2 regions of the Mesorhizobium sp. ISC25 genome follow, and region 1 is predicted to be linked to the other one. Evidence: predicted binding sites of a transcription regulator. Region 1 holds the regulator's gene; the other holds the start of a gene.
What was found. The regulator PhoB, encoded in region 1, activates phosphate uptake and scavenging genes when phosphate is short. The targets are predictions, from matches to a motif close to TGTCATNNANCTGTCAT.
Positions count from the first base shown of each region.

Region 2: the regulator PhoB is predicted to act here: its motif matches at 4,234-4,250, upstream of RQ479_RS21510 (PhoX family phosphatase).

Region 1 covers NZ_CP135441.1:5,399,916-5,406,968, forward strand. The annotation lists gene pstC (phosphate ABC transporter permease subunit PstC) at 1-426, shown strand, start outside; gene pstA (phosphate ABC transporter permease PstA) at 430-1,281, shown strand; gene pstB (phosphate ABC transporter ATP-binding protein PstB) at 1,278-2,081, shown strand; gene phoU (phosphate signaling complex protein PhoU) at 2,114-2,821, shown strand; gene phoB (phosphate regulon transcriptional regulator PhoB) at 2,838-3,527, shown strand; gene RQ479_RS26530 (ROK family protein) at 3,537-4,781, opposite strand; gene xylF (D-xylose ABC transporter substrate-binding protein) at 5,067-6,107, shown strand; gene RQ479_RS26540 (sugar ABC transporter permease) at 6,250-7,053, shown strand, end outside.
Region 2 covers NZ_CP135441.1:4,355,094-4,362,146, reverse strand. The annotation lists gene RQ479_RS21535 (SMP-30/gluconolactonase/LRE family protein) at 1-571, shown strand, start outside; gene RQ479_RS21530 (SulP family inorganic anion transporter) at 585-2,297, opposite strand; gene RQ479_RS21525 (helix-turn-helix transcriptional regulator) at 2,479-2,748, opposite strand; gene RQ479_RS21520 (phosphatase PAP2 family protein) at 3,061-3,762, opposite strand; gene RQ479_RS21515 (hypothetical protein) at 3,777-4,115, opposite strand; gene RQ479_RS21510 (PhoX family phosphatase) at 4,318-6,309, shown strand; gene RQ479_RS21505 (GNAT family N-acetyltransferase) at 6,413-7,053, opposite strand, start outside.

The sequences.
Region 1 (7,053 bases):
CTCGCCATCATGGTGCTACCCTTCATCACCTCGATCACTAAGGACGTCTTCGATACGGTGCCGGCGGTGCTGAAGGAATCGGCCTACGGCATCGGTTGCACGACCTGGGAAGTGACCCGGCGCGTGGTCATTCCCTATACCCGCATCGGCATCATGGGCGGCGTCATGCTTGGCCTCGGCCGGGCGCTCGGCGAGACCATGGCGGTGACCTTCGTCATCGGCAACGCGCACCGCATCAGTGCCTCTCTATTCGCGCCGGGCACGACGATCTCGGCGACCATCGCCAATGAATTCACGGAGGCCGACGGCGACCTCTACACCTCCTCGCTGGTTTCGCTCGGCCTGATCCTGTTCGTCATCACCTTCCTGATCCTTGCCGCCGCCCGCTATATGCTGATGCGGATCGACGCCCGTACGGGAGCCTGACCGATGTCGACATCCTCATCGCTCCACAGCCGCCGCAAAGCCAGGAATTCGGTGATGATGGCGCTTTGCGTCGTCGCCGCCGGCATCGGGCTTGCCTGGCTGGCGCTCATCCTCGGCGCGCTGGTCTATAAGGGCACGGCCGGGCTTTCGCTCGCGGTCTTCACCGAGATGACGCCACCACCGGGCGAGGCCGGCGGCCTGCTCAATGCCATCGCGGGCAGCCTGCTGATGACGATCATCGCCGTTGTCGTCGGCACGCCGATCGGCGTGCTGGCGGGAACCTACATGGCCGAGTATGGGCGCTTTTCGCGCATCACCACCGTCGTCCGATTCATCAACGACATCCTGTTGTCGGCGCCGTCGATCATCATCGGCTTGTTCGTCTATGAGCTGATGGTGCGGCCAATGGGACATTTCTCGGCCATTGCCGGCGCCGTGGCGCTTGCCATCCTGGTCATTCCGGTGGTCGTGCGCACCACTGAAGACATGCTCAACCTGGTACCGAACGCGTTGCGTGAAGCCGGTGCCGCGATCGGCGCGCCGCGCTGGGTGGTGATCCGTTCGGTCGCCTACCGCGCCGCATTGTCGGGCATCGTCACCGGCATATTGCTGGCGATAGCACGCATTTCCGGCGAGACGGCGCCGCTGCTCTTCACAGCGCTCAACAACCAGTTCTGGAGCAGCAATATCAACGCGCCGATGGCCAGCCTGCCGGTGACCATCTTCCAGTTCGCTCTCAGCCCTTACGAGGAATGGCAGCAGCTGGCGTGGACCGGCGCACTCATAATCACCCTGACGGTTCTGGGCTTGAGCATCCTCGCCCGCAGCCTTACCGGACGCAGAGAGGACAGATGACACAGATGTTGTCCCCGGACATGACGATGACCGAAACGGTCGCCGAGAAGACGAAGATCGAGGTCAAGAACCTCAACTTCTACTACGGCCAGAGCAAGGCGCTAAAGGACATCAGCCTGTCGCTGCCCGAGCGCAGCGTCACGGCCTTCATTGGGCCTTCGGGCTGCGGGAAATCGACGCTGCTGCGTGTGTTCAACCGCATCTATGAGCTCTACCCGAAACAGACAGCCGAGGGCCACGTGCTGCTCGACGGCCAGAACATTCTCGACCGGTCGCAGGATCTCAACCTCCTGAGGACCAAGATCGGCATGGTGTTCCAGAAGCCGACGCCGTTCCCGATGTCGATCTACGAGAATATCGCCTTCGGCGTCAGGCTCTACGAGAACCTCGGCAAGTCCGAGATGGACGGCCGCGTCGAACAGGCATTGAAGCGCGCCGCGCTGTGGAGCGAGGTCAAGGACAAGCTCAACGCCAGCGGCCTGAGCCTGTCCGGCGGCCAGCAGCAGCGGCTCTGCATCGCCCGCACCGTGGCCGTGAAGCCGGAAGTCATTCTGCTCGACGAACCGGCGTCCGCACTCGACCCGTTGTCGACCGCCAAGATCGAGGAACTGATCGACGAATTGCAAGCCGACTACACGATCGTCATCGTTACGCACAACATGCAGCAGGCGGCACGCGTGTCGCGCCAGACAGCCTTCATGTATCTGGGTGAACTGGTCGAGTTCGACCGGACCGAGAAGATCTTCACGTCGCCCCGCGAGAAGCGCACGCAGGATTACATCACCGGCCGCTTCGGCTGAGCCGTTCCGATCATGCATATGAGGACAGGACCATGGGCGAACACACAGTCGCTTCTTTCGACGAGGATCTCGAGCAGATCAGCAAGCTGATCCGCGACATGGCCGACCTCGCCGGTTCGATGGTCGGCGGGGCAACCAAGGCCCTGTTGAATTCCGACAATGTGCTGGCGCAACGCGTCGTTTCCGACGATGCCATCATGGATGCGCGTCAACGCGAACTGGACGATCGCGCCATCACCCTGATCGCCAAACGCCAGCCGATGGCCCACGATCTTCGCCATGTGGTCGGAGCGATCCGTATGGCCGGCGACCTCGAACGCATCGGCGACCTTGCCAAGAACATCGCCAAGCGTGTGAGTGCGGTCGGGCTCAACGTCACACCGCGCGACCTGTCGCATTCCATCGACGCGATGGCGCAGCTGGTGCTCATCCAGGTGCAGGGCGTCATCGAGGAATATGCTGCAGACGATGCGGCCGGGTTGGCCAAGCTGCGTGCCGCCGACGAGCGCATCGACGTCAAATACACGTCCGTGTTCCGCGAGCTGTTGACCTACATGATGGAAGATCCGCGCAACATCACCGCTTGCACGCACCTGCTGTTCTGCGCCAAGAATCTGGAGCGGATCGGCGACCATGTCACCAACATCGCCGAAAATGCGTATTATGTGCTGACCGGCGAGCAATTGCCGGTCAATCGTCCGAAGCAGGACGAAACGACAATGTCCACGCCGGTGACATGATGGGGGTGCCCAGTCGATGATCGCACCACGCATAATGGTGGTGGAGGACGAGGAGCCGTTGGGTGTGCTGCTCCGCTACAATCTCGAATCCGAAGGCTACCAGGTCGAGGTGGTGACACGCGGCGACGAAGCCGAGATCCGTTTGCAGGAGAATGTGCCCGATCTTCTGGTGCTCGACTGGATGATACCAGCGGTTTCCGGCATCGAGCTCTGCCGCCGGTTGCGGGTGCGCCCCGAAACCGAGCGGCTGCCGATCATCATGCTGACCGCGCGCGGCGAGGAGAGCGACCGGGTGCGCGGTCTTTCGACCGGCGCCGACGACTATCTGGTCAAACCGTTTTCGACACCGGAATTCATGGCGAGAGTCAAGGCGCTGCTGCGGCGCGCCAAGCCGGAAGTGCTGTCCAGCGTGCTGAAGGTCGGCGACATCGTGCTCGATCGCGAATCGCACAGGGTCTATCGCAAGAAGAGCGAAATCAGGCTCGGGCCGACCGAATTCCGGTTGCTCGAGTTCATGATGCGGCATCCGGGCCGCGTCTTCTCGCGCAGCCAGTTGCTCGATAATGTCTGGGGCGAGACGATCTATATCGACGAACGCACCGTCGACGTGCATGTCGGCCGGCTGCGCAAAGCGGTCAACAACGGCCGCATGCCTGATGTCATCCGCACCATCCGCGGTGCCGGCTACGCGATCAGGGAAGATTGATCCGCCGGATCAGGCTACGTTCTTTCTGACGCGGGGCCTCATTTGCGCGCCCGGCGCGAAAATCTCCTGGTCGACGAAGCTTAACGCCCGCATCGCACAGCCTTCGCGGATCAGCGGCAATTCGTTTGGTTCGGTGTCGAAGGAGATCGAGCCCGAATGCTGGCCGCCGGCGGTCTGGGCGATGGCCTGGCGCAAGGCCGGCTCGATCAGATCGAAGGCGGCGGCACTGGCGCCGACCATCGCGACCGGCGCCGGATCGATCAGCGCGAACAGCGAGCCGAGACCGAAACCCAGCGCTTCGCCGGCCTTGCGGTAGGCCTCGCGTTCCGGCCCATCTTTCTCGCGTGCCCGGGCCGCCAGTGCGCGCATGTCGGCGTCGCTGACGTCGGCGATGGGTTCGCTGTCTTCGCTCATCTGCCTGGCGTTGCGCCAGATGGCGTAATTGCCGGCGTAGGCCTCGATGCAGCCGCGTCGTCCGCAACGGCAGAGCGCGCCGCCCGGACGATGGATCATGTGGCCAAACTCGCCGCCCGAGGAATGCGTGCCGGTGAACAGCTCGCCCTTGAGCACCAGCCCCATGCCGATGCCGTGCGAAAGCAGGATGGCGATGAAGTCGTCGCGATAGCGATCCGGATCGCGCCAGCGCAAAGCCACCGCCATCATATTGCAGTCGTTCTCCACCGTGGCCGGGATGCCGAATTCGTCCTCCAGCATGTCGGCAAAGGCGATATCGGTCTGCGGCGTGATCGGCGACCACAGCATGGCGCGTGCAGGGGAGTCGGTAATGCCCTGAATCGCCAGGGCAATGCGGGCGACACTGCGGACGTCAAGGTCTGGATCCTCGAGCCGGCGCCGGACGATGGCCATGCATTCGCGGATCAGTTCGTCGCGCGGCATGGTCAGCGTGTCCAGCCGGCGCTGTTCCTCGGCGACTACCTGTCCCGCATAGTCGATAATGGCGGCCGACAGGAAATTCAGCGACAAAACCACGGTCAGCACCGCCGCCGCTTCCGGGTTGAGGGCGAGGCCGACCTGCGGACGACCGCGTTTCAACGAAACGGGCTCACTTGCCTTGCTCTCGGCGAGGATGCCTTCCCGTATCAGGTCGGAGGAGATCGCCGATATGGTCGAATGACTGAGGCCGGTGGTTGCTGCGATCTCAGTACGCGATGGCTGGCCGGCCCGGCGCACCGCCGAGATCACCATCGCCCGGTTGCGCCGGCGCAAATCGTCATGGCGGATTCCGACCGACATCGTTTGCTTTCCTCCCGGTTGCCGCGGCCGCTCATGAACCGGAAGCCGTCGGTAATGTCCGACAAATAGTGTCGGATGCAGGCAAATAGTGTCAGATGCCGGTGGCGCTGTCATCGTTTATTCCGACGCTCGAAAAAACTCGCAGAGTCATCAAAATCCATCAGAATCGATGTTGACAGCAGCCGGAGATCGGGCCAGTATTTTTTCGAGGCTCGAAAAAATTAGAGCTTCTAAGCTGGTCTTTGAGCCAATTGGTCACGCCGTACGCGGCGCTGGGAGGATATGATGAAGAAATTCACGACCGCCATTCTGGCGGGTGTCGCCATGACGCTGGCGCTGGCGTCGGTGGCGCAGGCTAAAGACAAGGTGATCGGCGTTTCCTGGTCGAACTTCCAGGAAGAGCGCTGGAAGACGGACGAGGCCGCAATGAAGGCGGCCATCGAGGCCGCCGGCGACAAGTATATTTCCGCCGACGCACAGTCCAACCCCGGCAAGCAGCTCACCGACGTCGAGAGCCTGATCTCGCAGGGCGCCAACGCACTGATCATCTTGGCGCAGGACGCCTCGGCCATCGGGCCAGCCGTGCAAAAGGCGCTGGACGAAGGTATTCCGGTTGTCGGCTACGACCGGCTGATCGAGAACAAGGACGTCTTTTACCTGACCTTCGACAACAAGGAAGTCGGCCGCATGCAGGCCCGCGAAGTGTTCAAGGTGAAGCCGGAAGGCAACTACGTCTTCATCAAGGGCTCGGGCGCCGATCCGAATGCCGATTTCCTGTTTGCCGGTTCGATGGAAGTGCTGAAGGACGCTATCGACAGCGGCAAGATCAAGAATGTCGGCGAGGCCTATACCGACGGCTGGCTGCCGGCCAACGCTCAGAAAAACATGGAACAGTTCCTGACCGCGAACGACAACAAGGTCGATGCCGTGGTCGCCGCTAACGACGGCACTGCCGGCGGTGTCGTCGCCGCTCTGACGGCGCAAGGGCTGGCCGGATCGGTTCCGGTTTCGGGCCAGGACGGCGACCACGCCGCGCTGAACCGCATCGCGCTCGGCACACAGACCGTGTCGGTATGGAAGGACGCGCGCGAGCTTGGCAAGAACGCCGCCGAGATCGCCTCGCAACTGGCCGACGGCAAGCAGATGACCGACATTGCCGGCGTGAAGGATTTCACCACGCCCGGCGGCAATACCGTCAAGTCGCTGTTCCTGACCCCGGTCGCCATCACCAAGGATAACCTCAACGTCGTCATCGACGCCGGCTGGATCAAGAAAGAAGAGGTCTGCGCCGGCGTGGCGGCGGGCACTGTTGCAGTCTGCAACTGAGCCGACGTTTCCGAGAAGTCCGAACGCCGCGGCCGCTCGCCGCGGCGTTTTTTCAACAAGAGTTGTTTTTCCGCTTTCGGCGGATAACTTCTAGGCTGCTTCCGGCATCCGCGGCAGACGGCAACCCGGCGGGAGAAACACGATGACCAACACGACTTCCAACATGCCGGTCGACAGCACGGCAGACCGGGCGCGGGAATCCGAGCTCGGCATCGTTGCCCGATTTCTCAAGGCAACCGAACTCGACACGCGCATGCTCGGCATGGTCGGCGCGCTGCTGGTCATCTGGGTCGGGATCCACATATTGTCGGGCGGGCTCTTCCTGACGCCGCGCAATCTCTGGAATCTTTCGGTGCAGACCTCCTCGGTGGCGATCATGGCGACAGGCATGGTGCTGGTCATCGTGATGCGCAACATCGATCTTTCCGTCGGTTCGGTGGAAGGCGTGATCGGCATGGTGATGGGCGTGGCGCAGGCCGAATTCCTCGTCCGCGTCATGGGATTTCAGCTTGGCAGCCCCTGGCTGTGGGTCATCGCACTGGCCGCCGGCCTGGTGCTCGGCCTCCTGATCGGCGCGTTCCAGGGCTTTATCATCGCCTATCTTGAGGTTCCGGCCTTCATCGTGACGCTGGGCGGCCTGCTGGTCTGGCGCGGCATGGCATGGTTGATGACGAGCGGGCGCACCGTCGCGCCGCTCGACGCCACCTTCCAGCTCATGGGCGGCGGGCCGCGTGGCTCGATCGGCGCAACCGCAAGCTGGATCGTCGGCATTCTCGCCTGTGTGGGCGTCGCCTTCATGCTGCTCAACGGCCGGTCGCAGCGCAAGCGGTTCAAATTTCCGCTGCGCCCCGTCTGGGCGGAGACCCTGCTCGGTGTTGTCGCCTGTGCCGCCATCCTCGGCGCTGTCTGGATCGCCAATTCCTATCCCTGGCCGATCGGCATCGTT
Region 2 (7,053 bases), 1.0 Mb from region 1:
CGTCGCCGACATCACTCATGTGCGCGTCGTCGATCTCCAAAGCGGCAAGCTAACATCGACGATCGACGTGCCGAACGCCGTCTTCCTCAACGACATGACCGCCGATGCATCCGGCAAGGTCTACGTCACCGATATGCTGGCCGATACGATCTATCTTATCGACGGCGACCGGCCCGAACTGTTCGTCAAGGATGCGGCGCTTGCTTCGCCGAATGGCATCTTCGCCGATGGCGGCCGGCTGATCGTCGCTTCCTGGGGCAAGGGCATCAAGCCCGACTTCAGCACCGCGGAGCCGGGCGGCCTGCTCTCGGTCGATCTTGCTACCAAGGCCGTTTCGCCACTGCCCGGCGCGGAAAAATTCGCCAACCTCGATGGCGTGGTCGCCACCGGTGGCAGCATCTACGCCACCGCCTATATGACCGGCACGCTCTACCGCTACAAAGCCGGCGGCACGCCGCAGGTGGTTGCGACGTTCAAGCCGGGTAGCGCCGACATCGGCACCGACGGCAGGTCGACCCTCTTCGTGCCGCTGATGAATGAGGGCGAAGTCGCAGCGTTGGGCCTCGACTAAGCCAGCCATCAGCTCAGGCGGCAGGCGCGGCTTTCTTCAGCTGCGCCCGCGCATCCGTGATCGAGGCGGCATAAGTCACCAGCGGCCGCTTGACGCCATGGTTGATCAGCATGCGGCGTATCTGCGGTGAAGCGCCTGATATAATGAACCGAACGCCGGCGCGGCTCGCCTTGTGGGCCGCGCCCTCGATGACATTGGCCGCCGTCGAATCGAAGAACGGCACCGCCGAGCAGTCGAGGATGAAGTTCTTGCGCTGGTCGGCGATGCGGTCCAGCACGGTGCCGACGGTCGAGGCGGCGCCGAAGAAGAAGGCGCCCGATATCCGGTAGACGACGGTGTCGGCATCGCTCGCTTCGCTGGAATCATAAGCACTGGCGCGGTCGGCGACGTCTTCCTGCACCAAGGATTGATGGTCCGCCTCCATCGCGATGCTCTTGGCCATGCGGTCGATGAACAGGATCGAGCCAAGCACGAAGCCGACGACGATGCCTTCAGTCAGGTCGCGGAAGATGACGATCAGGAACGTCGCCATCAGCACTAGCGCATCGCCGCGCGAGGCGCGCAGCAAGGTTGCGAAGGCCTGTTTCTCGAACATGTTCCAGCACACCACCGCCAGCACGCCGGCAAGTGCTGCAAGCGGGATATAGCTGGCCAGCGGTGCCGCCACCAGCATCAGCGCAAGCAGGATGGCCGAGTGCATCATGCCTGAGACCGGTCCATGCGCGCCGGCCCGCACATTGGTCGCGGTGCGGGCAATGGTTCCGGTAGTGCAGATGCCGCCGAACAGAGCGGAGGCGACATTGGCGAAGCCTTGCGCCACCAACTCGCAATTGGAGCGATGCCGCCTTCCGGTCATGCCGTCGGCGACGACGGCCGACAGCAGCGATTCGATCGCCCCGAGCAGCGCAAAGGCGATGGCGTCCGGCAGCACGTCGATTATCCTGTCGAGGCTAAGCGGCGGGAAGGCCGGCCATTGCAGGCTGCGCGGGATGCCGCCGAAGCGCGTGCCGATCGTCTCGGCTGGCATGGCGAGCAATGCCACGACGAGGGATGCCAGTCCGATGGCAATCAGCATAGCTGGCCACTTCGGCCGAAACCGCTTCAACAGCGCAATGGTGATGATGGTCAATGCCGCCACCGCGGTTGCAGCGAGATTGATCGTTCCGGCCGCCTCGCCGATGGCCATCAGCTTCGGCACCAGCGGCCCCGGTTCCTTGCCGGCGAGCTTCAGCCCGAACAGTTCGACGATCTGGCCGGAGAAGATGATGACGGCGATGCCGGCGGTGAAGCCGACGGTCACCGGATAGGGGATGAACTTGATGTAGGTGCCAAGCCTGAGATAGCCGATGGCAAGCAGGAACAGGCCGGCCATCATCGTCGCCAGCAGCAAGCCATCGACGCCAACCCGCGCCACCGTCGCCGCCACAAGCACAATGAAGGCGCCGGCCGGGCCGCCGATCTGAAAGCGGCTGCCACCAAGCGCCGAAACCAGGAAGCCACCAATGATCGAGGTGTAGAGCCCGCGCTCCGGCGTCACGCCTGAAGCAATGGCAATTGCCATCGACAGCGGCAATGCGACGATGGCGACGGTCAGCCCGGCGATGGCATCCGCCTTGAAATGCGCGAGCGTATAGCCCTCGCGCAGCACCGTCACCAGCTTCGGCGTGAACAGTTCGGAAAATGTTGGCCGTGCCGGTTGATGCGCTGCCCGCCGGGTCTGATCCATCGAGTGCCTTCCGCATGAAACCAAGGAGGCGGCGGGATCGTCGGCAGGACTGTCGGCGGTCGCCGTCGCGACTTGGAGCGGCGTGCGTCCAAAAGGGCGCACAGATACGCTCCAACACTTTTGAACGGCGCATCGGACTATCCGAAAATCGAATTTGATTTTCGGCGATGCGGCAGTACCGTCAGCCTTGCGGGTTCTGCGGCGTGACAGGCCTGAGGCGAACGCCCCTGCCGCCACGCTCGCTCGCCTGGTTCTCGCCGATCAGCTCGACCCCGGCCTCTTCAAGTGCCTGGATGACCTTCATCAGCGTATCGACCACGCCCCGGACCACGCCGTCGCTCGCTTCCATGCGCTGAATGGTTGGAAGCGAAACCCCGGCGCGCTCGGCGAGCGTCTTCTGATCGATGCCGGCCAGCGCCCTCGCGGCACGCATCTGCGCGGCAGTGATCATCGGCCAAAACCCCCGTCTGAGTCTGCGGTATCACGTATATTACCTTCATTATGATGGTTCAAGCATCATCTTGCATATGTGAAACATGCAGCACTCTTTGCCAGCCGATGCGCTAGCATGCTACGGCATCGGTTGGCGGGACATCCATTGCGATACCGATTTCACAGGCACGACTTCAAAAAGGATGAGCACGTGAAGATATTCAAAGCGCTGGCGACCTCGACAGCCTTGCTGTCGATGATTTTCCTGTTGGCAGGCTGCGGCCATGGCCTGATCAACAGGCTGATTTGACCGCAAATGGACTGACATGAGTCAGGTGCCGCCGGCCCGCCCAAGCCATCGCTGCAGGAACCGCGCCGCAAGCCAGCACAGCATCGCCCAGGCAAAGCCGGCACACCAGCCGGCCAATACGTCGGACGGCCAGTGGACGCCGAGATAGATGCGGCTGATGCCGACCACCACCGTCGTCAGCACCGCCAGCCCGAGCACATAGATCTTCGTTGTCCGCCCGGGCAAAAACCGCGCCGCCATGCTGCCCAGCGTCAAATATGTCACCGCCGACAGCATGGCGTGGCCGCTCGGAAACGAAAGCGATGCCACGTCGGCGAGATGCGAGACCAGATCGGGGCGCGGCCGGTCTATATCGAACTTGAGCACGCTTGACAGGACCTGGCCGCCCGCTACCGCGACGAACATGAGAAGCGCAGCGCCTGGCCTGCGTATGAGGAGCAGATAGACGATCATTGCCGCGGTAATCAGGACCAACACGCTGGCGCTGCCGAGGCTGGTGATGTCGCGCATCGCTCCTTCCAACCACGCCGGTCCGATCGGATTGTCGGGCTGGCCGGCCTTGCGGAAGGCGAGCAGGATTTCGGTATCGAAGGCATGCGGCGTGGTGGCCCGCGCCATCTCCATTAGCTCCTCGAACCCCCACAGCCCGCCGGCAATGATCAGCCCGGCCAGCAGAACCGGGAACTCCAGCCAGTTGCGCAGTCTGCTTGCGGTCTTCTTCATCGGCCCGATCGCAGTTACAGCCTTTGCAGATAGGGCCCGAGCGTGATCAGCGCCACAGCTGCGATGGCAAGCACAATGCCGGTCGCCTGCAAGGCATTGACGCGCTCGCCGAAGAAGACCAGCGCCACCACATTCACCGACACCAGCTGGATCACCGCTGACAGGCTGAACGACACCGACATGCCGAATTCGCGGATCAGCCTCAGCATGATCAGATTGCCGAGCGAATAGAGCGCCAACGTCAGCACGATCTTGCCGAGGCTCGGCGCCAGTCCCCATTGCTTCGCCGCCGTCGCCGCCAGCAGGAAGATCACCGTCGAAACGCAGAGCTGCCCAAGTCCCCAGAAACTCACTTTTTGTTCCTCCCGATGCGGTCCTTACGCGCCTGCCGCAGCTCTTGTTTCCGAAGCGCCGGTCGCGGTCAAGCGGGGCCGATGCTGGATACAAAATCGCAGTGGTAATTAGCCGGCATGTCATCAAACTGTGACCTGCCGGCGATACCGGACTGGCCAGGCAACACGCTCCAGCAATCCATCCAGCCAGAGGCATGCCCCTATGACCGAACATCGCTCCCCTGACGCCCATTTCCGCACCAGCCTGCTCGAGGAAAACGACGGGCCAGGAGCCAATCCCACCGACAACCGCACCATGGGTGAAATCATCGCCGCACGGTTCTCGCGGCGCGGCTTCCTCAAGGGCTCGCTTGCCGTCTCGGCCATAGCCGCTACCGTCAGCCCTCTGGCGCTGATCACCGCCGACAACGCCCGCGCCGCCGAAGGCTCCGCCTTCGCTTTCGACGAGCTCGAGGCCGGCATCGACGACAAGCATCACGTCGCACCCGGCTATGACGCCGATGTACTGCTGCGCTGGGGCGATCCGCTGTTCGCCGATTCGCCGGAATTCGATCCGACAAAACAGTCGGCGGAGGCCCAGGCCAGACAATTCGGCTACAACAACGACTATGTCGGCTATATCCCGATCGACGGCTCGGCCGAGCACGGCCTGCTGGTGGTCAACCACGAATACACCAATCCGCACCTGATGTTTCCGGGCCTCGTCACCATCGTCGACGGCAAAGCCAAGCAGGCGCCTCTCAGCAAGGAACAAGTCGACGTCGAGATGACCGCGCATGGCGGCACCATTGTCGAGATCCGCAAGGTATCAGGCAAATGGCAGGTCATTCGCGACGGCAAGCTCAACCGCCGCATCACCGCCAACACCGAGATCGCGCTCTCCGGCCCCGTCGCCGGCCACGACCGCGTCAAGACCAGCGCCGACCCGAGCGGCACCAAAGTCATCGGCACTGTCAACAACTGCGCCGGCGGCGTCACGCCATGGGGCACCTATGTCATGGCTGAGGAGAACATCCACGGCTATTTCTCGGGCGAGCTGCCGCAGGGCCATAGGGAAGCCGCCAATTACAAGCGCCTCGGCATTCCCGAAGGTGCCTATGAATGGGCAGCGCATTACGACCATTTCGACATCGGCAAGGAGCCGAACGAGCCGAACCGCTTCGGCTGGATCGTCGAGGTCGACGTCCAGGATCCGACTTCGGTGCCGAGGAAGCGCACCGCGATGGGCCGCTTCAAGCATGAGGGCGCTGAATCGATCGTCGCCAAGGATGGCCGTGTCGTCTTCTATCTCGGCGACGACGAGCGCTTCGACTACGTCTATAAGTTCGTCACCACAGGCAAGTTCAACCCGGACGATCGCCCCGCCAACATGGATTTGCTCGACGACGGCACCTTGCATGTCGCCAAGTTTGCCGACGACGGTTCGCTCGAATGGTTGCCGATCGTCTTCGGCCAAGGGCCGCTGACGGCGGAGAACGGCTTTGCCAGCCAGGCCGACGTGCTGATCGAGACGCGCCGCGCCGCCGACCTGCTCGGCGCCACCAAGATGGACCGTCCGGAAGACATCCAGCCCAATGTCGCCAACGGCAAGGTCTATGTCATGCTGACCAACAATTCGAAGCGCAAGGCCGATCAGGTCGACGCCGCCAACCCGCGTGCCGAAAATGCCTTTGGCCACATCATCGAGATCGTCGAGGACGGCGGCGATTTTGCCGCCACCAACGGCAAGTGGGAGGTGCTCTTGAAATGCGGTGATCCCTCGGTTGCGGCTGTCGGTGCCACCTTCTCGACCGCAACCACGGCCAATGGCTGGTTCGGCATGCCGGACAATTGCGCGGTCGATTCGGCCGGCCGCCTCTGGGTTGCTACCGACGGCCAGGGCCCGAAGGCCACTGGCCGCACCGACGGTCTGTGGGCGGTCGACACGGAAGGGCCGGCAAGGGCGACATCAAAGCTGTTCTTCCGTGTGCCGATCGGCGCCGAAATGTGCGGCCCGCTGTTTGCGCCGGACGACCAGACCGCCTTCGTTGCCGTCCAGCATCCAGGCGACGGCGGCGAGGACTGGAAGGCTTTCGGCCGTCCATCCTATTATGAGGATTTGTCGACCCGCTGGCCCGACTTCAAGCCGGACATGCCGGTGCGCCCGGCGGTCGTTGCGATCACCAGGCAAGGTGGCGGCAAGATCGCGGTCTGACACGCAGGAAGGTCCTGCAGTCTCAAGGAAGGATTTCGGCGATACGAAATCCTTCCTTTCCGGATACAGGATGCATCCATGCTGCGCATCATGCGCCGACGAATTATTCGGTGCGCTGAACCACGGCGACATTCATTGTGCTTCGCAACGTGAAGCCAATGGACTCGTATAGTCTAATGGCCGTGGCGTTGCTGGCATAGGCATGGAGATAGGGAACTTCGCCGCGCGCCACTATCCGGTTTGCCACGAACAGGGACAGCAGCTTGCCCAGGCCGCCGCCCCGAAATTCCGGATGTGAGCACACCCCGCTGAGTTCGGTATAGCCGGGTTGCTTCATGCGCTCGCCGGCCATCGCCGCAAGCCTGCCGTCGATTTTCACACCCCAAAAATCACCCAGGCTCAAGGCTTCGAGCGTGAATGGGCCAGGCTTGGTGAGCAATGCCAGGGCGAGCATCTCAGCGGCATCGTCTCGCGTCAGAGACTGCACGCGCGGGTCGGAGACGATCTGCAATGGCTGCTCGGCAATCATTTGAACCCCGGCTGCGGTCGAAGTCGCGGAAAGCCCCGCGGGCAGAGCAATGGCGTCCGACTGAAGCAGGATGACACTCTCGCCTGGGGAGACAAGCTTTCCGAGCGCCTGCAGGCTATCCGCGTCGTCCGCCCCGGTGGCGGCGAAAGGGACGACCGACTGCCGGTATCGCATGGCGAGGTTGTCACCCTCCGCGAAGGCCCGATGTCGCGTCT